3 regions of the Kitasatospora sp. NPDC058492 genome follow, and region 1 is predicted to be linked to each of the others. Evidence: riboswitches for the same ligand, from Rfam matches in the RefSeq annotation. Region 1 holds a riboswitch; each other region holds the start of a gene.

The links. A riboswitch is a leader RNA that binds a small molecule or an ion and turns the genes downstream of it on or off. The one in region 1 is predicted to bind cobalamin.
Region 2: it holds a riboswitch for cobalamin, as region 1 does, so the genes downstream of both, ACFWPI_RS05960 (peptidase) here and ACFWPI_RS34190 (ribonucleoside-diphosphate reductase subunit alpha) in region 1, are expected to answer to the same signal.
Region 3: it holds a riboswitch for cobalamin, as region 1 does, so the genes downstream of both, ACFWPI_RS13035 (iron ABC transporter permease) here and ACFWPI_RS34190 (ribonucleoside-diphosphate reductase subunit alpha) in region 1, are expected to answer to the same signal.

Annotation. Positions count from the first base shown of each region.
Region 1 is NZ_JBHXMU010000075.1:22,572-30,450, reverse strand. It holds gene ACFWPI_RS34210 (glycosyltransferase family 2 protein) at 1-511, opposite strand, end outside; gene ACFWPI_RS34205 (hypothetical protein) at 643-1,545, opposite strand; gene ACFWPI_RS34200 (glycoside hydrolase family 26 protein) at 1,728-3,182, opposite strand; gene ACFWPI_RS34195 (hypothetical protein) at 3,323-4,225, opposite strand; cobalamin riboswitch at 4,770-4,912, shown strand; gene ACFWPI_RS34190 (ribonucleoside-diphosphate reductase subunit alpha) at 5,104-7,521, shown strand; gene ACFWPI_RS34185 (ribonucleotide-diphosphate reductase subunit beta) at 7,542-7,879, shown strand, end outside.
Region 2 is NZ_JBHXMU010000006.1:33,526-41,404, forward strand. It holds gene ACFWPI_RS05950 (hypothetical protein) at 1-536, shown strand, start outside; gene ACFWPI_RS05955 (flagellar hook-length control protein FliK) at 1,212-1,691, opposite strand; gene ACFWPI_RS05960 (peptidase) at 1,722-2,795, opposite strand; cobalamin riboswitch at 2,895-3,035, opposite strand; gene ACFWPI_RS05965 (enoyl-CoA hydratase) at 3,103-3,879, opposite strand; gene mmsB (3-hydroxyisobutyrate dehydrogenase) at 3,876-4,790, opposite strand; gene ACFWPI_RS05975 (enoyl-CoA hydratase/isomerase family protein) at 4,787-5,860, opposite strand; gene ACFWPI_RS05980 (acyl-CoA dehydrogenase family protein) at 5,860-6,999, opposite strand; gene ACFWPI_RS05985 (CoA-acylating methylmalonate-semialdehyde dehydrogenase) at 7,007-7,879, opposite strand, start outside.
Region 3 is NZ_JBHXMU010000016.1:11,424-19,302, reverse strand. It holds gene ACFWPI_RS13060 (amino acid ABC transporter permease) at 1-47, shown strand, start outside; gene ACFWPI_RS13055 (amino acid ABC transporter ATP-binding protein) at 44-841, shown strand; gene ACFWPI_RS13050 (CGNR zinc finger domain-containing protein) at 955-1,545, shown strand; gene sodX (nickel-type superoxide dismutase maturation protease) at 1,568-1,930, opposite strand; gene sodN (superoxide dismutase, Ni) at 2,247-2,642, shown strand; cobalamin riboswitch at 2,731-2,870, shown strand; gene ACFWPI_RS13035 (iron ABC transporter permease) at 2,960-4,042, shown strand; gene ACFWPI_RS13030 (ABC transporter ATP-binding protein) at 4,042-4,806, shown strand; gene ACFWPI_RS13025 (ABC transporter substrate-binding protein) at 4,829-5,824, shown strand; gene ACFWPI_RS13020 (GNAT family N-acetyltransferase) at 5,896-6,375, shown strand; gene ACFWPI_RS13015 (hypothetical protein) at 6,625-7,035, shown strand; gene ACFWPI_RS13010 (RNA polymerase sigma factor SigF) at 7,195-7,879, shown strand, end outside.

The DNA of each region.
Region 1 (7,879 bases):
AGGCCTTCGGCACGGTCACCACCCGGATCAGCGGGTTGCGGGCGGCCAGCCCGTCGATCTTCTCGGCGGCCGCGCAGCCCTCCTCGGTGAGGACGTCCACCCGCATCCACGGGAAGTAGGCCGGCAGGTGCTCGACGTACGAGAGCACCGAGCGCTCCAGCGCCGGATAGGTGTCGTGACGGCCGATGGTCGGCACCAGCACGATCAGGAAGTCGTCCTCGACCGGCACGGCCGGCGTCATCCGGCTCACCTGGCGCAGCCGGCGGCGGACCATCAGCACGCCCTGGAAGCCGATCAGGACGCCGAACACCGGCATCCCCCACAAAATGGTGATCGTCCAGCCGAGCGGGGTGGGGTTGGGCACGTAGGCCCAGACCGAGAAGGCGAAGATGACCGTGAAGGAGAAGTAGAACGGGAGGACCCGGGGCTTCCACGACATCTGTCGCTCGGCGAGCCGGGCGGCCTCGCGGGACGTGGTGAGCACCGTCCGTGCGGGGGCTGTCGATGGCATGGCGAAAGTCGCTCCTCGTCTGCTGGCGGGCCGATCCCCTGCGGGAGCCGGGTCGTTCGTGGGCGGTCCGGGGTTGCGGCGGTCCAGGCCCGCGGCGGTTCAGGGCTGCGGCGGTTCGGGGCTGCGGAGGTTCAGGCCTGCGGCGGGCGGTCCGTCGGCGGACGGTCCGTCGGCGGGCGGTCGGCCGGGGGCGCGACCGGGCCCGGGGCGACCGGACCGGGCGTCACCGGCGGCGCGGCGGGCCACGGCTGCTGGGCGAGCGTCGACGGGTGCGGGGCCGGCTGGGTGGGCTGCTGCGCGTACGGCACCGGCTGCGACGGCTGGGCCGGCGCCGGCTGCGGCCAGGCGGCGGGCTGCGACTGCGGCGCCGGGGGCTGCTGCGGCCACGCGGGCTGCGGCTGCTGCTGGAACGGCGGCTGCGGTGGCCAGGCGGCCTGCGGCTGCGGCGGCTGTTGCTGCTGTTGCTGCGGCCAGGCGGGCTGGTGCTGGAACGGCTGCTGCTGCTGGAACGGCTGCGGGCCCGGGGCCGGCTCGGCCGGGATCGTCTGCAGCAGCGACCAGTGCAGCTGTCCGCCCGACGCCGCGGCGGCTTCCGACGCCCCCCGCTCCCGCCACTTCAGCCGGGCCAGCAGCAGGATCAGCGCCGCGGTGACGACCACGCCGAGCGCGAAGGTCGCGAGCTTGAGGCCGCCCTCGGTGGTGCTGGTGAACCACTCCCGCTGCGGCTTGTCCAGGAGTGCGCCGGTCAGGCTGCGCACCCGGTTGTACCCCTCGACCAGTGCGACGCCGGCCGCCACCCCGAGCGCCCAGGTGCGCCCGCGCAGCAGCAGGATTCCCGAAACCAGGTAGATCAGGCCGTAGTTGAGGCTGCCGGTCTCGGCGTCCACCGAGGTGCCGCCGTAGTAGAAGATGCCTTTGACGTAGGTCGCGAACCCGACCTGGCCGAAGCAGTTGTACGCCGCCCAGCCGAGCAGCACCACGCCCCAGCCGACGGCGATGCCGCCGGCCGCGCGCATCGCACGCGCCTGTCCCATCCCGCACCCCCGCCCCGCCGGGCCCGTCCCGGCGTCAGCCCCTCGGCTTCGCCGCCACAGGATGCCACACGGCACAACGGACACGGTATTCCGGCCGTTCAACGGAATTCAGTGGTGTAGCACACCTCGCGGCGACCGGCTCGGCGGACGCACGGGGCGGCTCGACGAACGCGCGGGGCGGCTCAACGGACGTGCAGGCCGCCCCAGTCGACGTTCGCGCCGAACGGGCCGGCGCCGCCGGTGAGCGCCAGCGGGCTGTGGTAGGTGGCGTTGACGTCCGCGCCGGAGTTGCGCGGCTGGTCCGGCGTCAGGTTGTCCGAGGTGAGCGACTGCCCCCAGACCGTCCAGATCGTCCAGGGCGTGCGCCGCAGCGTGTCCGGCTGGCGGGAGTTGACCGGGACGGCGAAGGACTCGGCCAGGATCCGCGGCTTGCCGTAGGCGGCGAGCCCGTCGTAGTACCGCTTGGTCCACACCTCGCCGGTGCCGATCGGGTGCGCGGGGCTGCCGCTGTAGTCGTCCACCCCGACCACGTCGACGTACTGGGAGCCCGGGTAGTAGTCCCACGGGTCCGCGCCGGGGGCTCCGTCCCAGGACACCGGCGTCCAGACGAACAGCAGGTTGTGCAGGCCCCTGGTCTCCACCAGGTAGCGGTAGGTGATCCGCCACAGCGCCTGGTAGTCGGCCGGCTTCTGGCCCGACCACCAGAACCTGCGGGCGCAGTCCTGCACGTTCATCTCGTGGTACGGGCGCAGCAGCACCGGCACGTCGTGGGCGGCCAGGTACTCCAGGTGGTCGGCCAGGTAGGACAGGTCGGTCATCAGCGCGCGGTACTCGGGGGTGTCGTGCGCGCTGTCGACGACGCGGCCGAACCAGCCCTTGTCCTTCGCGGCCGGGGAGTTCGAACAGAGCACCTGCTCGAAGGACTTGACGTCCGAACCGGGGTAGGGCTGGTGGAAGGACATGCCGACGATCCCGGCCGGCCCCCCGCCGTTGTCGGGCAGTTCGGTGGTGGTGCCGTCGCAGTTGTGCTGGACACCGGCCGTGCCGTAGCTGCCGTCGTCGGCGCGCGGGTGGCCGGACCAGACGGCGGAGAGCAGGTCGACGGCGTCGTCGGTGTACTGCCAGCCGGCCCGGCAGGTGGGCCACCGGCCGGCCGAGTAGGAGCGCGGGTCGCCGACACCCCAACCGGTCTGGCCGTAGCCGGGGCCGAGGTCGGTCTCGACGAAGCCGGGCAGCTTGCCGGTGAGGTCGGCGGCCTTCTTGTAGTAGTAGCCGACCTGCTTGGTGCCGCGGTAGTCGCCGTACTCGGGGTTGTTGCGCTCGTTGTGCGCCTCGACGTGCTGGCCGATCACCGTCCCGCCGCTCTGCCCGGTGCGGGCCTGCCCCTCCAGGTCGGCGAGCAGCTGCTGGACGGCCCGGGCGTTCGGCGAGGCCTGCGGGTCCCGGGCGAGCAGGTCCCGGCCGACCTCCGGCGGCAGGGTGCGGCCGGAGAAACCGACCGCCACCGGGACGCGGGCGGGCTGTTCGCCGTCGGCCCGGCCGTCGCGCTGCAACAGCGCCACGGCGCCCGCGGCCACCACGACCCCGGCCGCGGCCAGGACGGCGGGCTTGCCGCGCAGGGCTCTGGGCAGGGCCACGGACCGCTCCTCCGGTTGCTCGCCGGCACCGGCCCAGGCGGACACAACCGGAACACTCGTGCGAATGACTGCCCCGAGAGCCTGCCACACTCCCCCGGCCCCGGCGAGCGAACCCGCCGGGGCCGGGGTGTCACGGCGGATCAGCCGGCCGCGGCGGCCCCCGGCGCACCCGGCGCGGCCGCGGACGCGGCCTTGGCGCGCTGGAGCAGCTGGCCCTTCACGTGCTCGCCGAAGCCGGCGGCCGCCGCGGTGGCGGCGGCGTCGGCGGTGTTGCCGCCCTTCGCCGAGCCCTCGACCGTGAAGTAGGCGTACCGGCCAAGGGTGTTGTGCGTGTTGGTGCAGCCCGGCGTAGCGCAGAAGGCCGGCGCGCCCGGCGCGACGGCGCCCTTGAGGTGGCCGGTGTAGCTCTTCATCGAGGTCTCGGCCTGGATCTTGTGGTCGAAGACCGCGACGCCGACGGTCACCGCGCTGTCGCCGGAGACGTAGGTCGCCCGGAGCACCTTCTGGCAGCCCTGGTCACCGAGGACCTTGCCGAGCCCGCCGGTCGTCGAGTTCCCGTCCCAGCAGGGCGAGTCCAGCGAGACGAAGGTCCGGTTCCAGGTGGCGCCGTTGACCGTCACCTGGAGTGCGGAGAACAGCGCCCCCGCGTCCTGCGGCGCCGGGTCGGTGGCGGCCTCCCAGATCGGCTTCGACGGGTCGTCCGGCGCGCCGCCCGGGGTGCCGGACGGGTTCCCGCCCGGGGTTCCGGCGGCATTCGGCGCGGCACTCGGTGCGGCGGAGGACGGCCGGTTGGAGGCCGAGGCGGTCGGCCCGGCGGTCGGCTTGTCGCCGTCGCCCTTCGTCAGCAGCACCGCACCACCCGCGACCAGGCCGCCGACCAGGACGACCGCGACCGCCACGCCGAGGGCCCGCAGCCGGCGGCGGCGCTTGTCGTCCGCCGCGTTGCGGTCCGCCAGCGCCTGCCAGTTCGGCTCGGCGCGCTGCGGCGCCTGGGGCTGCGGGTACGGCTGCGGGTGCGCCTGCGAGTGTCCTTGGGGATGCACCTGGGGATGCGGCTGGGGGTTCGGCTGCCACTGCGGCGGCAGCTGCTGCCCCGGTTGGCCCGGCTGCGGCAGCGGAGGCTGCCCCGGCGGGCCGGGCTGCGCGGGCGGCTGCGCGGGCGGCACCGGAGGCCCGTACGAGGCCGGCGGCGGCCCGAAGCCCCCGCTCGGCGGCAACACCGGACCGGGCACCACCGGCGGCTGCTGACCGTGCGCGTCCCCCGGCCCGGTGGGAGGCGTTCCCTGCGGACCCTGCCCGGGTGCGCCAGTTCCGTCGCTCACGCGCCCCCTCGCTTCGCTCGATGATCGCTTCGCGGAACGCGCCCCTCGGCGCTTCGCTCGCTCATGCGCCCAGATCGTAGGGCATGCCCCCGCCAGCCGGTCCGCCCGGTGACCGTTCCGTATCGAAACCAGGACGCCGGAGCCCGGAACCAGGGCCCCGGGAGCCCGGATCCGAGGCGCCCCAAGGCCACGACCCGCCCCCTCCCAGCACCCCCGGTTATCGCGCCGACACACCGCGCCGTACTACATGTGGGGTCGCATCAGAGAGACACCACAAGATGTATGCTCAATCCTGCTGTCGATGCAGGGGAACCCGGTGCGAATCCGGGACTGCCCCGCAGCGGTGAGCGGGCGGCTCCAGCAGCCGCACCGCGAGTCCGAGTACCTGCCGACGGTGTGCGCACGGGCCCTCCCGCAGAGGCCGCGCCAGCACGAGAACTACCTTCCGGGCCTCGCGGGCGGGCCGGGGACGCCACTGTCGCGCGACGCTTCCTGCGTACGTGCCGTGCTCCCCTGCCCCGAACGGCCCGGTACCCCCCGATCACCGCCGCCGATCGCCGCCAGGAGAGAGCGCCTTGACCACCGCTGCCTCAGCCACCCTGCCCGCCCAGGGCACCGGCCCCGCCCCCACCGACCCGACGGTCTCCGACCCCGGCGGCGCGCTCCTTCGGCTGCTCACCGACCGCAGCGTCGACCTCCCCCAGGTGGACCCCGGCCATGTCGCCGCCGCCGCGCTGCGCGGCCGCCACGCCGGCTCGGACTTCGCCGAGCTGCGCGGGCTGGCCGTGGACGCCGCCGCGTCGATGATCGCCGAGGACCCCCAGTACTCGAAGCTGGCCGCCCGGCTGCTCGCCCTGGAGATCGTCGACGAGGCGAACAGCCAGGGCTCGCGCTCCTTCGCCGCCTCGATCGCCGTCGGCCACGACGAGGGCCTGATCGGTGACACCACCGCCGCCTTCGTCGCCAAGCACGCCGCCGCCCTGGACGCGCTGATCGACGTACACGGCGACGACCGCTTCGAGTACTTCGGCCTGCGCACCGTGCAGTCCCGCTACCTGCTGCGCCACCCGATCACCCGCAAGGTCATCGAGACCCCGCAGCACTTCCTGCTCCGCGTCGCCTGCGGCCTGGCGGTCGGCGACAGCGAGCAGTCCGTGCGCGAGGTCGCCGAGCTGTACGGCCTGATGAGCCGGCTGGAGTACCTGACCTCCTCGCCGACCCTGTTCAACTCCGGCACCCGGCACCCGCAGATGTCGAGCTGCTACCTGCTCGACTCCCCGCTGGACAACCTGGACTCGATCTACAACCGCTACGCGCAGATCGCCCGGCTGTCCAAGCACGCCGGCGGCATCGGCCTGTCCTACTCGCGCATCCGCTCGCGCGGCAGCCTGATCCGCGGCACCAACGGCAAGTCCAACGGCATCGTCCCGTTCCTGCGCACCCTCGACTCCTCGGTCGCCGCCGTCAACCAGGGCGGCCGCCGCAAGGGCGCGGCCTGCGTCTACCTGGAGACCTGGCACGCCGACATCGAGGAGTTCCTGGAGCTCCGCGACAACACCGGCGAAGAGGCGCGGCGCACCCACAACCTCAACCTGGCGCACTGGATCCCGGACGAGTTCATGCGCCGGGTCAACGCCAACGAGGACTGGTCGCTCTTCTCCCCCGCCGACGTGCCCGAGCTCGTCGACCTGTGGGGCTCCGACTTCGACGAGGCCTACCGCAAGGCCGAGCTGGCCGGCAAGGCCGTGCGCACCATCCCCGCGCAGACCCTGTACGCCCGGATGATGCGCACCCTGGCGCAGACCGGCAACGGCTGGATGACCTTCAAGGACGCCTCCAACCGCGCCGCCAACCAGACCGCGCTGCCCGGCCGCACGGTGCACTCCTCGAACCTGTGCACCGAGATCCTGGAGGTCACGGACGACTCCGAGACCGCCGTCTGCAACCTCGGCTCGGTCAACCTCGGCGCCCACGTCGCTCCCGGGGCCTCCGTCGACGACCTGCTCGGCGCCATGGACTGGGAGCGCCTCGACGCCACCGTCCGCACCGCCGTGACGTTCCTCGACCGCGTGGTGGACATCAACTTCTACCCGACCACCGAGGCCGGCACCTCCAACTCCCGCTGGCGCCCGGTCGGCCTCGGCGTGATGGGCCTCCAGGACGTCTTCTTCAAGCTGCGGATCGACTTCGACTCCGCCGAGGCCGCGCGGCTGTCCACCCTCATCGCCGAGCGCATCATGCTCACCGCGTACGAGCGCTCCGCCGACCTGGCCGAGCAGCTGGGCCGCCACGAGGCCTACGGCGAGACCCGCGCCGCCCGCGGCGAACTGCACATCGACCACTTCCCGACGGCCGCCCCGCAGTGGGCCGACCGCTGGACCGCGCTGCGCGCCCGCATCGCCGAGACCGGCCTGCGCAACTCGCTGCTGCTGGCCATCGCGCCGACCGCGACCATCGCGTCCATCGCCGGCGTCTACGAGTGCATCGAGCCGCAGGTCTCCAACCTGTTCAAGCGCGAGACGCTGTCCGGCGAGTTCCTCCAGGTCAACCCGTACCTGGTGCGCGAGCTCAAGGAGCTCGGCGTCTGGGACCAGCAGACCCGCGACGCCCTGCGCGAGGCCAACGGCTCCGTCCAGGAACTGGGCTGGCTGCCCGCCGAGGTCCGCTCGCTCTACCGCACCGCCTGGGAGCTGCCCCAGCGCGCGCTGATCGACCTGGCCGCGGCCCGCATGCCGTACCTCGACCAGAGCCAGTCGCTGAACCTGTTCATGGCGGCGCCGACCATCGGCAAGCTCAGCTCGATGTACGCCTACGCGTGGAAGGTCGGTCTCAAGACCACCTACTACCTGCGCTCGCGCCCGGCGACCCGGATCGCCCAGGCCGCCTCCGGTGCCGCCCGCGCCGCCGCGCCCGCGCCCGCGCCCGTGCCGGTGAACACCCCGACCCTCACCCCGGAGGAGGAGGCCGCGCTGGCCTGCTCCCTGGAGAACCCCGAGTCCTGCGAGGCCTGCCAGTGAGCACCCCCGACCGCGAGAAGATGCTGCTCGACCCCGGCTTCGAGCTGACCCTGCGCCCGATGCGCTACCCGTCGTTCTACGACCGGTACCGGGACGCGATCAAGAACACCTGGACCGTCGAGGAGGTGGACCTGCACTCCGACGTCGCCGACCTGGCCAAGCTCAGCGAGGGCGAGCGCCACCTCATCGGCCGCCTGGTCGCCTTCTTCGCCACCGGGGACTCGATCGTCTCCAACAACGTGGTGCTGAGCCTCTACAAGCACATCAACTCCCCGGAGGCGCGGCTGTACCTGTCGCGCCAGCTGTTCGAGGAGGCCGTGCACGTCCAGTTCTACCTGACGCTGCTCGACACCTACCT
Region 2 (7,879 bases), on a different contig from region 1:
TCACCAGCGGCACCGGCAAGAGCCCCGTCGACTTCCTGATCGCCCAGCAGTTCAAGCCCGGCGGCGGCTTCAAGTACCTGCCCACCGACACCTCCCCCTCCCCCTACGCCTCCGTCGACGGCCTGCGCGCCGTCGCCGGCGCCGGCTTCACCGCCACCCCGCCGGCCCCGACCACCGCCGGCGAGCCGGCCTGGGCCGCCACCGCCACCTTCGTCCCCGGCACCGCCGCCAAGCTCCCGCTGGTCATCGACGACGGCACCGGCGCACTCAAGGTCTGCGCCGTCGCCCTCACCCCGACCGGCACCACCGCAACCCTCGGCGACGTCCTCGACGCCGCCGCATCCGCGACCCCCGCCGGCTGCGTCACCGCCGTCACCCCGTCCTCCGGCACCGGCGCCGTCACCGCGATCAACGGCACCGCCAACAGCGGCTCCTCCACCTGGAAGATCACCCTGGACGGCACCACCGCCACCACCGCCACCCGGGCCACCACCGTTCACCTCGGCGACACCGTCTCGCTCTGCTACGGCAACTGATCCGGATACCCTGGCCGTCCTGGACGCGGAAGCAGCGAGCTGACCTGCCATCACATCACGCCGGGTGCACGGAGGGACTTCCACCGGGCCCCCGGCGGCCCGAGCCCGCACCGCCCGACGCCGACGCCCCAGACCAGCCTCTTCGCGACCCGACAGGACCCAACCCACCCGCCGCACAAGGGAGTTATCGGGGCGGAGCCTGGCGGGTTTGCGGCCTGGACTGCGCGGTCGGGGTGCGGTTCTATTCCACAACGCGCCCGACCCGCCCCACTGCTGAACCACCCGATGCCCCACAGCGGCCCCGCGCACCGATTCCGGTACGCGGGGCCGCTCACACGTCCCGGCGCCCAGCTTCTGCAGACCAGGGTCCTTCGCCTCAAGTTCCTTACGTATTAGTTGAGTTCAGAAACACGCAACGGCCACACCGCCGTCCTGGAGATGCTCGGACGAGAGCTGAGCTGGCGTGTCGAACAGCGAGGGTGTGGACCTGGCGGGACCAGGCGGTTGCCTTGTCCCACGGCTGCTGACCACCGGCGGGAGCGTGGTGAACACCCTGTTGTTCACCGCTGCGACGGCCACCATGGTGCTGCTCGCCCGGCGGCGCCGAACGTGCCGCACCGCCGGTGCCCCGGCCCCCCTTCCGGAGGGGCCGGGGCACCGGGGTGTCTCCGGAGGTCAGGGCGCGGTGACGCCCGGCTGGGCGCCGGCGCCGAAGGACCAGCCCTCGACGTCGCCGGGTGCCGGGTTGTAGCTGCCCGCGCCGAGGTTGCTGTACGACCAGGGGCCGCCGTGCTGGGCGTGCCAGTACGACCAGTAGGCGCTGCCGGTGGGGTTGGTGCAGGTCGTCGGCAGGGCGTTGATGGTGCAGACGAAGCCCGGGTAGCGCGGGTGGAAGGTGTACGCGAACCCGGCGCCGGTCAGCGCGGCCAGGCCGCTGGCGGGGTCGCCGGGTGCGCAGCCGGTCTGGATACCGCCGCCGACGGCGGTGAAGTCGACCACGACGGTGACGCCGGTGGTGCCGTCGCAGGCGGCGGCCTGCGCCTTCGGGGCCTGGACGGCGGAGGCGCCGAGCAGGCCGGCGGTCAGGGCAGCGGCGGCGGCGATCGAGCCGAGGGTGCGGCGGGCCGGGCGCGCGGGCGCCGGGGTGTCGGTCATCGGAGCTCTCCTCTCGGGGTCAGCGGGTGGTCAGCGGGTGGTCGCCGGGCAGGCCGGCACGGGCGCGTCCGGGCGGGCACCGGCGGCGGAGAGGGTGGCCAGCGGGGTGCCGGCCAGGCCGAGGACGGCCTGCGCGGTGGCCCGGGCGCCGGTGGCCGGGTTGAAGCCGGTCGCGTCGTAGGCGACCGCCCCGCGCACGCCCGGGTCCGTGGCGCAGCCCTGCTGGAGCTTGACCAGGCTGCTCCAGCCCTTGAGGCCGGCCACGAAGCGCCCGCCGGAGAGCAGTGTCTGCGTGGCGAGGCCGGTGGTGTTGGCGTTGGACGCGGCGGCCCCGGCGGCCGGGAAGCCGCCGTCGGCGTTCTGGTGGGCGGTCAGCCAGCCGAGCCCGGCGTTGGCCTTGGCGGTGCGGCCGGTGGCGGCGAGGGCCTGGGCGGCGAGCGCGGTGGCGTCCGGGTCGCTGGTGCAGGTGGCCTGGCCGAAGGCGACCGGGTAGCCGCCGTCCGCGCACTGGCTGTTGGCGAGGAAGTCGACGGCCGCGGCCGGGGCGCCACCGGTCGTACGGTGCAGGGCGATCAGGGCCAGGGACTGGCCGAAGGCGTTGCTGTAGTCGCCCCACTGCGAGCGGTCGGAGAACCGGCCCTCGGCGGTCTGGAGCGAGCGCAGGCGGGCCGGCAGGTCGACGCCGCCGAAGGCCGTCGGGTTCCCGCCGCGCACCTCGACGGCGAGCAGCAGCTTGGCGGTCGCCCCGGCGTAGGCCTCGGTGGTGCCGTCGCCGAGGTAGCCGCTGATGATCTCGGGCTTGGCCAGCCAGGCGGTGGCCTTCGCGGCGGCCTGGTCGGAGCTGCGCGAGGCGGCGAAGGCCAGTACGGCGTCGATGGTCAGGCCCTGGTCGGGGTAGGCGGTCCCGTTGAAGACGGACTCGAAGTGGTCGCCGTCGACGAGCTGGCGGGCGAGCCAGCCGCCCGCGGCGGCGTCGGGGCGGATCGTCGAGGACGAGGTCGCGGCGGCAGGCGCGGCCTGGGCGGCAGCGGCCGCCGGGAGGACGGTGGCGAGGGCGAGCGCGGGTATCGCGAAGAGGCGCAGGGGGCGTCGGAACGGGGACACGGTGGGCCTTTCCGGGCCCGCACGCAGGGGCCCGGAGGGCGGCGGCAACAAGCCGGGCAGCCCTCGGAGCTCCGGCCCGCAGACCACGACGGGAGGAGGGGACGACACACCTCCGCCGCCGGGTACTCGGGCTCGCCGCCGACGTGGAGTCGGCGGCCTACCGTTGCGGGTCAGCGCCGGATTCGAACCGGACTTCCCCCAGCGGCGGAGTCACAACTTGACGGCCCATCATGGCGATACGGAAAAGATCCGGTCAAGGGTTCGTGCGTCACATCGCGCCACATCGCGCCGCGAACTGCTCGGACCGTCAGCGGTTGAGGAACTCCGGCGGGCGCTTCTCGGCGAAGGCCGCCATGCCCTCCTTCTGGTCCGTCGTGGCGAACGTGGCGTGGAACAGGCGCCGTTCGAAGCGCACGCCCTCGGCGAGCGTGGTCTCGTACGAGCGGTTGACGCTCTCCTTGAGCATGACCGCCGCCGGGGTGGACATCGCCGCGATCGTCTCGGCCACCGTCAGGGCCTCGGCCAGCAGCTGGTCCGCCGGGACGATCCGGGAGACCAGGCCGGCCCGCTCGGCCTCCTCGGCGCCCATCATCCGGCCGGTCAGGCACAGTTCCATCGCCTTCGCCTTGCCGACCGCCCGGGTCAGCCGCTGCGAACCGCCGATGCCCGGGATCACGCCGAGCTTGATCTCCGGCTGCCCGAACTTCGCGGTGTCCGCCGCCAGCAGGATGTCGCACAGCATCGCCAGCTCGCAGCCGCCGCCCAGCGCGTAGCCCGCCACCGCCGCCACCACGGGCTTGCGCAGCGCGGCGAAGCGGTCCCAGGCGGCGAACCAGTCGCCGAGGTAGGCGTCGACGAAGTCGAGGGACTGCATCTCCTTGATGTCGGCGCCGGCCGCGAAGGCCTTCTCCGAGCCGGTGATGACCAGGCAGCCGATCTCCGGGTCACGGTCGAACTCCGTTGCCGCCTGCGCGACTTCGTTCATCAGGAGGGTGTTGAGCGCGTTGAGCGCCTTGGGCCGGTCGAGCGTGATCAGCCCCACCCGGCCCTTGCGCTCGACCAGGATCGTCTCGTAGCCGGTCACTTGCCGTCCTCCCTCAGGGTGGTGATGATCGCCGAGAAGTCCAGGCCGGCGCCGTCGTCGGCCTGCGCGAAGTCCGCGTACAGCTGTGCCGCCCTGCGTCCGAGTTCGGTGGGCAGGCCGGCGGCGTCGGCGGCCCCGGCGGCGAGGCCGAGGTCCTTGGCCATCAGGGCGGCGGCGAACCCGGCCGCGTAGTCGCGGTTGGCCGGGCTGGTCGGCACCGGTCCGGGGACGGGGCAGTTGGTGGTGAGCGCCCAGCACTGGCCGGAGGCGGTCGAGGCGACGTCGTAGAGGGCCTGGTGGCTGAGCCCGAGGCTCTCCCCGAGCACGAAGGCCTCGCTGACCGCGATCATCGAGATGCCCAGGATCATGTTGTTGCAGATCTTCGCGGCCTGCCCCGCACCGGGGGGTCCGCAGTGCACGACCTTGCGGCCCATCGCCTCCAGCACCGGTCGAGCCGCCTCGAAGTCCGGCTCGGCGGCTCCGACCATGAAGGTGAGGCTCGCGGCCGTGGCACCGACCACCCCGCCGGAGACCGGCGCCTCCACGGCCCGGTGCCCGGCGTTCACGGCCAGGTCGTGCGCCGCCCGGGCGTCCGCGACGTCGATCGTGGAGCAGTCGACGAAGAGCGTTCCCGGGTGGGCGGCGGGCAGCAGGTCCGCGTAGGCGGCCAGCACGTGCCGGCCGGCCGGCAGCATGCTGATGACGACGTCGGCCTCCCGTACCGCCTCGGTCGCGGACCGCGCCGGACGGACGCCGCTCTCCGTCCGGGACGCCCGCCGCAGTGCCTCCGGCGCCAGGTCGTAGCCGGTCACGGTGTGTCCGGCCGTGGCGAGGTTGGCAGCCATCGGGCCGCCCATGTTGCCGAGTCCGATGAATCCGATGACTCCGTTGAATCCGTTGCGGTGGGTCACCAGCGCTCCAGGGGTGTGGTGGGGGACAGGCCGAGTTCCCGGTCGCCGAGCGGGGCGAAGTAGCGGGCCACCGTGGCGGGTTCGACGGCGCTCAGCGTCGACGGGTTCCACCGCGGGGAGCGGTCCTTGTCGATGACCTGGGCGCGGATCCCCTCGGCCAGGTCCGGTGTGGAGAGCGCCGCGCAGGAGGTCCGGTACTCCTGGTCGAGGACGGCCTCCAGCGGGCCGAGGGTGCGGGCCCGGCGCAGGGCGGCGAGGGTGGCCTTCACGGCGGCGGGCGAGTTGGCGGCGATCCGGTCCGCGGCCTCCTTGGCCTCCGGTTCGCCGCTGTCCCGCAGGCGGTCGAGGATCTCCTCCACGGTGTCGGCCCCGTAGCAGTGGTCGATCCAGGCCCGCCGACCGTCCAGCAGGCCGGCCGGTGCGGGCCCGACGTTCCGTTCGAGGGCGTCGTGCACGGGGAGTTCGGCCAGGTCGTCCAGCAGCGCGGGCAGCCGCTCGGCCGGGGCGAAGTGGTCGGCGAGGCCGCAGAGCAGCGCGTCCGCGGCGCCGACGGAGCCCGCGGTCAGGGCGAGGTGGGTACCCAGCTCGCCGGGTGCGAGGGCGAGCAGGTAAGTGCCGCCGACGTCGGGGACGAAGCCGATGCCGGCCTCGGGCATGGCGACGCGTGTGGTCTCGGTGACGATCCGGACGCTGCCGTGGGCGGAGACCCCGACCCCGCCGCCCATCACGATGCCGCTCATGAGCGCGACGTAGGGCTTGGGGTAGCGGGCGATGCGGGCGTTGAGGCGGTACTCGTCGCGCCAGAACTCCTCGACGGCGCCCGGGTCCGCGCCGGTGGCGGCGCGGTGGATGGCGACGATGTCGCCGCCGGCGCAGAAGGCCCGCTCACCGGCGCCGGTGATGACCACGGTGTCGACCCGCTGGTCCTCCTCCCACGCGTCCAGGGCTTCGGAGATCCTTCGCACCATGCCGTGGGTGAGGGCGTTCAGGGCCGCGGGGCGGTTGAGGACGATCAGGCCCGCCCGGCCCTCGCGGTGGACCAGGACCTCGTCGAGGTCGTTCCCGGCCATCACGCGGCCCCGGTCAGGCCGCGGGCGACGATGACGCGCATGATCTCGTTGGTTCCTTCCAGGATCTGGTGCACCCGCAGGTCGCGGACGATCTTCTCGATGCCGTACTCGGCCAGGTAGCCGTAGCCGCCGTGCAGTTGGAGCGCCTGGTTGGCGACCTCGAAGCCGGTGTCGGTGGCGTGCCGCTTGGCCATCGCGCACAGCTCCGGCGCTCTGGGGTCCCCCCGGTCCAGGGCCGAGGCGGCCCGCCAGAGCAGCGACCTGGCCGCCTCCAGCTCCGTGGCCATGTCGGCGAGCCGGAACTGCAGCGCCTGGGCGTGCAGGAGCCGGGCGCCGAACGCCTCGCGGTCCGCCAGATAGCGGGTGGCCCGCTCCAGGGCGTCCTGCGCTCCGCCGAGGGAGCAGGCGGCGATGCCGAGCCGGCCGCCGTTCAGCCCGTTCATGGCGATCCGGAAGCCCTCGCCCTCGGCTCCCAGGAGGCGGTCGGCCGGGAGCCGGACGCCGTCCAGCCGCACCTGGCGGGTGGGCTGGGCGTTCCAGCCCATCTTCTTCTCGTCGGGCCCGAACGAGACGCCGGCGTCGTCGCGTTCGACGACGAACGCGGACACCCCGCCGGCCCCCGGTCCGCCGGTGCGGGCCATCACCAGGTAGACCTGGGAGGCCCCTGCGCCCGAGATGAACTGCTTGACGCCGTCGAGGACCCAGTGCGCCCCGTCCCGGCGGGCTCGGGTGGTCAGTGCCGCCGCGTCCGAGCCCGCGCCGGGCTCGGTGAGGCAGTAGCTGGCGGGGGTCGCCATGGCGCTGAGGCCCGGCAGCCAGCGGGCGCGCTGGGCGTCGTCGCCGTAGCGGTCGATCATCCAGGCGACCATGTTGTGGATGGACAGGTAGGCGGCGATGGACGGGCAGCCGGTGGCCAGCGCCTCGAACACCAGCACGCCGTCGGCGCGGGTGAGCCCGGAGCCGCCGGACTCCTCGCGGACGTAGACACCGGCCAGGCCGACGTCCGCCGCCTTGCGCAGCACGTCCACCGGGAAGTGCTTGGCCTGGTCCCACGCGACCGCGTTCGGCGCCAGGTGTTCGCGGGCGAAGGCCCGGGTGGTCGCCGCGATGGCGAGCTGGTCCTCTGTGAGGTCGTGCACGGCGCCCTCAGCCCATCGTCGGGATGGTGAAGCTCGCGCCCTCCTTGACCCCGGAGGGCCAGCGCGAGGTGACGGTGCGGGTGCGGGTGTAGAAGCGGATCGAGTCCGGCCCGTGCTGGTTGAGGTCGCCGAACCCGGAGCGCTTCCAGCCGCCGAAGGTGTGGTACGCGACCGGCACGGGGATCGGCACGTTGACGCCGACCATGCCGGTGTTCACCCGGCGGGCGAAGTCCCGCGCCGTGTCGCCGTCCCGGGTGTAGACGGCCACGCCGTTGCCGAACTCGTGCTCGCCGGGCAGGCGCAGCGCCTCCTCGTAGTCGGCGGCGCGGAGCACGGTCAGGACGGGGCCGAAGATCTCCTCCCGGTAGATCCGCATGTCGGGCGTGACGCGGTCGAACAGCGAGGCGCCGAGGAAGTAGCCGTCCTCGTGCCCCTCCAGCCGGAAGTCCCGCCCGTCGACGACGAGTTCGGCGCCCTCCTCGACCCCGAGGTCCAGGTAGCCGCGGACCCGCTCCAGCGCGTCGGCGCCGACCAGCGGGCCGAAGTCCGCCGCCGGGTCGTCCGAGCGCCCGACCTTCAACGCGGCGATCCGCTCGACCAGTTTGGCCACCAGGGCGTCGGCGGTCTCCTCCCCCACCGGGACGGCCACCGAGATCGCCATGCAGCGCTCGCCGGCCGAGCCGTAGCCGGCGCCGATCAGCGCGTCCGCGGCCTGGTCGAGGTCGGCGTCCGGCATCACGACCAGGTGGTTCTTGGCGCCGCCGAAGCACTGCGCCCGCTTCCCGTGCGCGGCGGCGGTGGCGTACACGTACTGGGCGATCGGTGTGGAGCCGACGAACCCGACCGCCTGCACCCGCGGGTCCTCCAGCAGGGTGTCGAC
Region 3 (7,879 bases), on a different contig from region 1:
CCGGCGCCGACGTCGTCCCGGGGCTTGAGGGAGGTGGTCACGTATGACCGACCTGAGCAAGACCCCGGCCGCCGCCACCGGGCAGCCGATGGTGCGCGCCGAGAGCGTCCACAAGTCCTACGGCTCCGTGCACGTGCTCAAGGGCATCGACCTGGAGGTCAAGCAGGGCGAGGTGTTCTGCCTGATCGGCCCCTCCGGCTCCGGCAAGTCGACCTTCCTGCGGTGCATCAACCACCTGGAGAAGATCAACGGCGGACGCCTCTGGGTGGACGGCGAACTGGTCGGCTACCAGCAGAAGGGCGACAAGCTCTACGAGCTCAAGGACCGCGAGGTCGCCGTCAAGCGGCGCGACATCGGCATGGTCTTCCAGCGCTTCAACCTGTTCCCGCACATGACGGCCGTCGAGAACGTCATGGAGGCCCCGGTCCAGGTCAAGGGCGAGAGCAAGGCCGCCGCCCGGGAGCGGGCGATGGTCCTGCTGGAGCGGGTCGGCCTCGCCGACAAGGCGAAGAACTACCCCTCCCAGCTCTCCGGCGGCCAGCAGCAGCGCGTCGCGATCGCCCGCGCGCTGGCCATGAAGCCCAAGCTGATGCTGTTCGACGAGCCCACCTCGGCGCTCGACCCCGAACTGGTCGGCGACGTCCTCGACGTCATGCGCGGCCTCGCCGAGGAGGGCATGACCATGGTGGTCGTCACCCACGAGATGGGCTTCGCCCGCGAGGTCGGCGACGCGCTGGTGTTCATGGACGGCGGTGTGGTGGTCGAGTCCGGCAACCCCCGCGAGGTGCTCACCGACCCCCGGCACGAGCGCACCCGCGCCTTCCTCTCCAAGGTGCTGTAGAACCGTACCGACCGGCGCCCGGCAGGCTGCTCCTGCCGGGCGCCGACGTTTTCCCCACCCAGGTAATAGGCTGGACGCAATCAGCCCGTTACCGACCTTTTGGAAGGACCTCCGTGGAGCTCGCCTCGTACGCCGATCTCGCCGTTCGGCTGGTGAACACCGAGGAGCCCGAACGCGGCACCGACACGCTGACGTCCGTGGACGCGGTGCGCGGCCTGTTCTCCGACTCCTCGCGGGCCGCCGCACAGGCCGACGAGTCCGACCTGCCCCGGCTGCGGGCGGTGCGGACCAGGCTGCGCGGGGTCTTCGAGGCCGCCGCCGAGGGCGACGAGATCCGGGGCGTCGACCTGCTGAACAGCCTGCTGATGGAGTACCCGGTCAGCCCGCTGGTCTCCGGGCACGACTACCTGGACGACGCCGGCCGGCCGCGCTGGCACCTGCACCTGGCCGACAACTCGCCGACCGCCACCGCGCACTTCAGCGCGGTCGCCTGCATGGGCCTGGCCGTCCACCTGACCGAGCTGGGCGCCGACCGGCTCGGCATCTGCCAGGCCGCGCCCTGCCGCAACGCCTACCTGGACACCTCGACCAACCGCTCCCGCCGCTACTGCTCGGACCGCTGCGCGACCCGCGCCAACGTCGCCGCGTACCGGGCCCGCAAGCGCCAGGAGGCCGAGGCCGCGGCACTCGGCGCCGCCGGCTAGGTCCCCGGCAGGGCCCAGGGGGTCAGAGCTGCTCCGCCCAGACGCCCAGGCGGCGGGCCAGGCCCGGCACCCGGGCCAGCCGGGTGCTCAGCAGCAGCCGCTCCAGCCGCCGCCCCGGCGCCAGCCAGGCCGGGCGCGGGCGCAGCCGCAGCAGCACCCGGCCGAGCACCAGTTCGTCCGGGACCGGGCCGTAGCTTCGGCTGTCGCTGTCCACCGGCCGGTTGTCGGACAGCAGCCACCAGCCCCTCGGACGCCGCTCGGCGGCCCGCTTCACCACCAGCAGGTCCTGCTGGAAGGGGTGCCGGAAGAGCACCACCGCGCCGGGCCGGATCGGCGCGCCGTAGCGCACCAGCAACTGGTCGCCCTCGCGCAGGGTCGGGACCATCGACGGGCCCGCCACGTCGACCAGCCCGAACGGCACCGCGCCGCCGCCCCGGCCCCGCCCCCGGGGTTCCGTGCCCGCCGGTTCCGTGCCCGCCGGTTCCGTACCCGCTGGTTCCGTGCTCCGCGCCACGACTCCTCCTCCCGGACCGCCCGGTCCCAGTCTGCCGTACGGACCGTCACCCCGTTCGATCCGTTCGATGTCCGGATTACCCCGGTTCCGGGTCCGCCTTTTGCCCTAGGCCCACCGCCCGATCGCGAAACCCCGGGGGCGGAAGGGTAATCTCGGGCGCGGGAAGACGATCTAAGGAAGGACTCCCATGTTCTCTCGTCTGTTTGCACCGCGCGCCACCGCCCACGCCCACTGTGACCTGCCCTGCGGCGTGTACGACCCGGCGCAGGCCCGGATCGAGGCCGAGTCGGTCAAGGGCACCCAGGAGAAGTACCAGGCCAACGAGGACCCGGCTTTCCGCACCCGCGCCCTGATCATCAAGGAGCAGCGTGCCGAGGCCGTCAAGCACCACATCTCGGTGCTGTGGAGCGACTACTTCAAGGCCCCGCACTTCGAGAAGTACCCGCAGCTGCACCAGCTGATCAACGACACCCTGAAGGCCGCCTCGGCCGCCAAGGCGTCCACCGACCCCGCCACCGGCCAGGCCCTGCTGGACCTGATCGCCGAGGTCGACAAGATCTTCTGGGAGACCAAGCAGGCCTGAGCCTGACGCGTCGCCACCCGACCGCCCCCGTCCGCGAGCCCGGACGGGGGCGGTCGTGCGTTCACGCCCCACCCGAGCCCGGTAAGGGTTGCCTAGCCTGAGTGGCTGTTATGCTGCCAGGGCGTCCGAGGGGGAAGTCCGGTGTGAATCCGGCGCTGACCCGCAACGGTGAGCACGGCCCCCGGGGCCGCGCCAGCCCGATCGCCCCCGGCCGCTGAACTCCCGACAACTCGCCGTGGACTGCGAGGGGATGGCGCCCGGGCCCGCGCCCGACCGGTGCCGCCCCCGCGCACCCGCGGCCCGAGGCAAGGCGCACCGTGAGCAGCACCGCAGCCGCGGGCAGTGGCGCAACGAGCCCGCCCGCCCGCCGAATACCCGCCCTCCCGCTCGCCGTCGGCCTGGCCGCCGCCCTGCTGCTCTCGCTGCTCTGCGGCGTGGCGCTGGGCGCCTCCGGGATCGGCCTGCCCCGCGTCCTGCGGCTGCTGGCCGCCGGGCTGACGGGCGGACGGCTGGAGGCGGAGGAGGCCGCCGCCTACGCGATCGTCTGGGAGATCCGGCTGCCGCGCGCCGTGCTGGCCGCCGTGGTCGGCGCCGGGCTGGCCGCCACCGGGGTCGCCGTCCAGGCCCTGGTGCGCAACGCGCTGGCCGACCCGTTCGTACTCGGCATCTCCTCCGGCGCGGCCGTCGGCGCCAACGCGGTGCTGCTGCTCGGCGCCTTCGCCTCGCTCGGGGTGTGGGCGATCTCGGCCTCCGCGTTCGGCTCCGCGCTGGTCGCCATGGTGCTGGTCTACCTCGCGGCGCGGACGGCCTACGGGCTCACCCCGCTGCGGCTGGTGCTCACCGGCACCGCGCTCTCCTACGGCTTCTCCGCCGTCACCGCGCTGATGGTCTTCGCGGCCGCCCGCGGCGAGGCCGCCCGGGACGCCATGATGTGGCTGCTCGGCAGCCTCGGCGGCGCCACCTGGGGCTCGGTGCCGATCGCCGCCGCCACCGTGCTGGCCGGCCTGGCGTACCTGGCCTGCGCCGCCGGCCGGCTGGACGCGCTCGCCATGGGCGACGAGACGGCCGCCTCGCTGGGCGTGGACCCGGACCGGCTGCGCCGCGAGCTGTTCGTGGTGACCGCCGCCGTCACCGGCACGGTGGTGGCCGTCAGCGGGGCGATCGGCTTCGTCGGGCTGATGGTGCCGCACCTGGCCCGGATGCTGGTCGGCGCCGGGCACCGCCGGGTGCTGCTGGTCGCGCCGCTCGCCGGGGCGCTGCTGCTGGTCTGGGTGGACATCGTCTCGCGCACCCTGCTGGCGCCCGCCGAACTGCCGGTCGGGGTGGTCACCGCGGTGCTCGGGGTGCCCTGTTTCCTGCTGCTGATGCGCCGTCGCGGCTATTCCTTCGGAGGCCGCTGATGGATCTCGCCCTGGACTCCGTCTCGGTCGAGCTGGCCGGTGCCCGGCTGGTCCACGACGTCGCCCTGGACGCCGCCGCCGGGCAGGTGGTCGGACTGATCGGACCGAACGGCAGCGGCAAGTCGACGCTGCTGCGCTGCGTCTACCGGGCGCTGCGGCCGGCCGCCGGGGCCGTCCTGCTGGACGGCACGGACCTGCACGCGCTGACCGCGCGCGAGGCCGCCCGGCGGGTGGCCGCGCTCCCCCAGGAGTACTCCGCCGAGTTCGACTTCACGGTGGCCGAGGTGGTCGCCATGGGCCGGCTGCCGCACCGGCGCGGCCTGGGCGGCCCGGGTGCGGACGACCACGCGCGCTGCGCGGAGGCGCTGCGCAAGGTCGGCGCCGAGCAGTTGGCCGGGCGGGGCTTCCTGAGCCTGTCCGGCGGCGAGAAGCAGCGGGTGCTGATCGCCCGCGCGCTGGTCCAGGAGCCCCGGCTGCTGGTGCTGGACGAGCCCACCAACCACCTGGACATCGCCCACCAGTTGGACGTGCTGGCGCTGGTCCGGGAGGCCGGCCCGACGGTGCTCACCGCGCTGCACGACCTCAACCTGGCGGCCGGCCACTGCGACCTGCTGTACGTGCTACGGGCCGGCCGGATCGTCGCCTCGGGGCCGCCCGCCGAGGTGCTCCGACCCGCCCTGCTGGCCGAGGTGTTCGGCGTCCGGGCCACCCCCGTCCGGCACCCGGTGACCGGCGCCGTCCAACTGCTCTTCGACCGGATCTGACCCACCCCCCGAAGGAACCCCCGTGCGCACCAAGGCCGTTGCCATCACCGCCCTGCTCACCCTCGGGCTCACCGCCTGCGGCGCCGAGATCGCCCCGAGCGGCGACGCCACCGCCGCCTCCGCCCACTACCCGGTGACCGTGGAGAACTGCGGCACCAAGCTCACCTTCCCGCAGAAGCCCGCCCGGACGGTGACCAACGACGTCGGCATCACCGAGCTGATGCTCGCCCTCGGCCTGGCCGACCGGATGGCCGGCTACGTGATGCCCGACGACAAGGGCCGGGTCGACCAGGTCGCCTGGAAGGACGGCTACCAGCAGACCGCGTGGCTCTCCAAGAAGGAGATCACCAAGGAGATCGTGCTGGGCGCCAAGGCCGACCTGGTCTTCGCCGGCTGGCACTACGGCTTCGACGAGGGCCGCGGCTTCACCCCGCAGGCGCTGGGGGACCTCGGCATCGCCTCGTACGTGCTCAGCGAGTCCTGCCGCAGCGGCAAGGGCACCGAGCGCGGCGTGATGTCCCCGCTGGACGCGCTCTACACCGACCTGGCCAACCTCGGCGAGATCTTCGACGTCCGCGACCGGGCGGACAAGCTGGTCGCCGGTTTCAAGGCGCAGGTCGCCGCCGCCCCGCAGCCCGAGCGCCGGCCGTCCGTGTTCCTGTACGACAGCGGGCAGGACAAGCCGTACACCGCCGGGAAGTTCGCCGCGGCCGACGAGATCATCGCCAAGGCCGGCGGGGCCAACGTGATGGGCGACCTCGCGGACACCTGGGTCACCGTCGGCTGGGAGAGCGTGGTGCAGCGCGACCCCGAGGTGATCCTGATCAACAACTACGGCGAGACCGGCGCCGACGCCAAGCGCGCCTTCCTGAAGTCCTTCCCGCCGCTGGCCGGCGTCTCGGCGGTCAGGAACGACCGGATCTTCGTCCTGGACTACGTCGACCTGGTGGAGAGCCCGCGCAACCCGGCCGCGATCACCGCGCTGGCCGACTACCTGCGCACCGTCCCGGCCCGCTGACCCGCCCGCCCCCGGCCCGGGCCCCGATCAGGGCCTGGGCCGGGGGCGGGGGCGCGCAGTAGGCTCGCGGCATGATCCGCACCGCCGTCGTGACCGACGTTCCCGTCATCCTCGCCCTGATCCGCGAGCTCGCGGAGTACGAGAAGGCCCCGCAGGAGGCCGTGGCCACCGAGGAGCAGCTGCGCGACGCCCTGTTCGGCGCCAACCCGGCGCTGTTCGGCCTGATCGCCGAGGACGACGCCACCGGCGAGCCGGTCGGCTTCGCGGTCTGGTTCCTCAACTTCTCGACCTGGCGCGGCACCCACGGGATCTACCTGGAGGACCTGTACGTCCGCCCGCAGTCCCGCGGCGGCGGCCACGGCAAGGCGCTGCTGCTGGAACTGGCGCGGATCGCCGTCGAGCGCGGCTACGCGCGGGTGGAGTGGTCGGTGCTCGACTGGAACACGCCCTCGATCGACTTCTACAAGTCCCTCGGCGCGGTGCCGATGGACGGCTGGACCGTCTACCGGCTCACCGGCGAGGCGCTCGCCGCCGCCGGCGACGGTCACTGAACGGACCGTCCGAACCCCTGCCACCCTGCGTCGCGATGGCTTACCATGAGTGACTCCCGAGCCCCGGCCGGCGTGCGGAAGGCGGTAAGGTCTCAGGCGGATACGCGGCGTCCGGTCGCCCCGCGAAGGGTATGACCGGTACGTACCGCACCACCCCTCTGGACAGTTGGGGCGAAGCAGTTGAGCCAAGCAACAGACAGTGCCGCGGCCACCGGCCCGGAAGCACAGCGCGTCACCCAGGAGGTGAGGGTGTCCCAGATCGACGGCGAGCCCGGAGTGCAGGACTTCGTGGAGGTCCGGCTGCCCGCGGCGGGTGCCTACCTCTCGGTCCTGCGAACAGCGACGGCCGGCCTGGCGGCACGACTCGACTTCACCCTCGACGAGATCGAGGACCTGCGGATCGCGGTCGACGAGGCCTGCGCCATCCTGCTCCAGCAGGCGGTGCCAGGCTCCGTCCTGACCTGCGAGTTCCGGCTGGTCGGCGACTCGCTGAAGGTGACCGTCACCGCCCCCACCACCGACGGGAAGGCGCCCGAACGGGACACCTTCGCCTGGACGGTGCTCTCCGCCCTGGCCGGCGAGGTCGACTCCTCGGTCGGCGAGGACAAGACCGTGTCGATCAGCCTGCACAAGAAGCGCGGCGGCCCCGTCGCCCACTAGCCGGGGCGTCGACCAGCACCGCACAAGGGCCGTCCGCCCGGTCCCCGATCAGGGGCCGGGCGGGCGGCGCCCGGTACCGCTCCCCACGCGGTACGACCAACGAGACGATGCCGGGGCCCGAGGGCCCCGGTGCTCCCGGAACGGAACGGGGGAATGGCCGTGAGTGATCTGGACCGTACCGGCCTCGCGACGGCGGGACCTGCCGTACCGACCCAGGCGAGCGTTCCTGGCCTCGCCGCCAACGACGATGCGCACCCGAAGGACGCCCACCGGATGAGCCACCCGACCGAGCCGACGTCTGAACCGTCGCCCGCATCCCCGCCCCCGTCCGATCCGGCGGACGAGGCCGCGGACCTGCGCACCGCGGTGCCCGTCCAGGCGCCGGCCCCGGCCCCGGCCCCGCACCGCTCGGGCGCACCGGACCGGGAGGCGGCCCGCGCGCTGTTCGTCCGGCTGTCCGCGCTGCCCGACGGCTCCCCGGAGCGCGTCGAGCTGCGCAACCAGCTGGTGCGGATGCACATCCCGCTGGTCGAGCACCTGGCCCGGCGGTTCCGCAACCGGGGCGAGCCGCTGGACGACCTGACCCAGGTCGCCACCATCGGCCTGATCAAGTCGGTGGACCGCTTCGACCACGAGCGCGGGGTCGAGTTCTCCACCTACGCCACGCCGACCATCGTCGGCGAGATCAAACGGCACTTCCGCGACAAGGGCTGGGCGGTCCGGGTGCCGCGCCGCCTCCAGGAGCTGCGGCTGTCGCTCACCACGGCGACCAGCGAGCTCTCCCAGCGGCACGGGCGCTCCCCCACGGTGCACGAGCTCGCCGAGCACCTGGGGATCTCCGAGG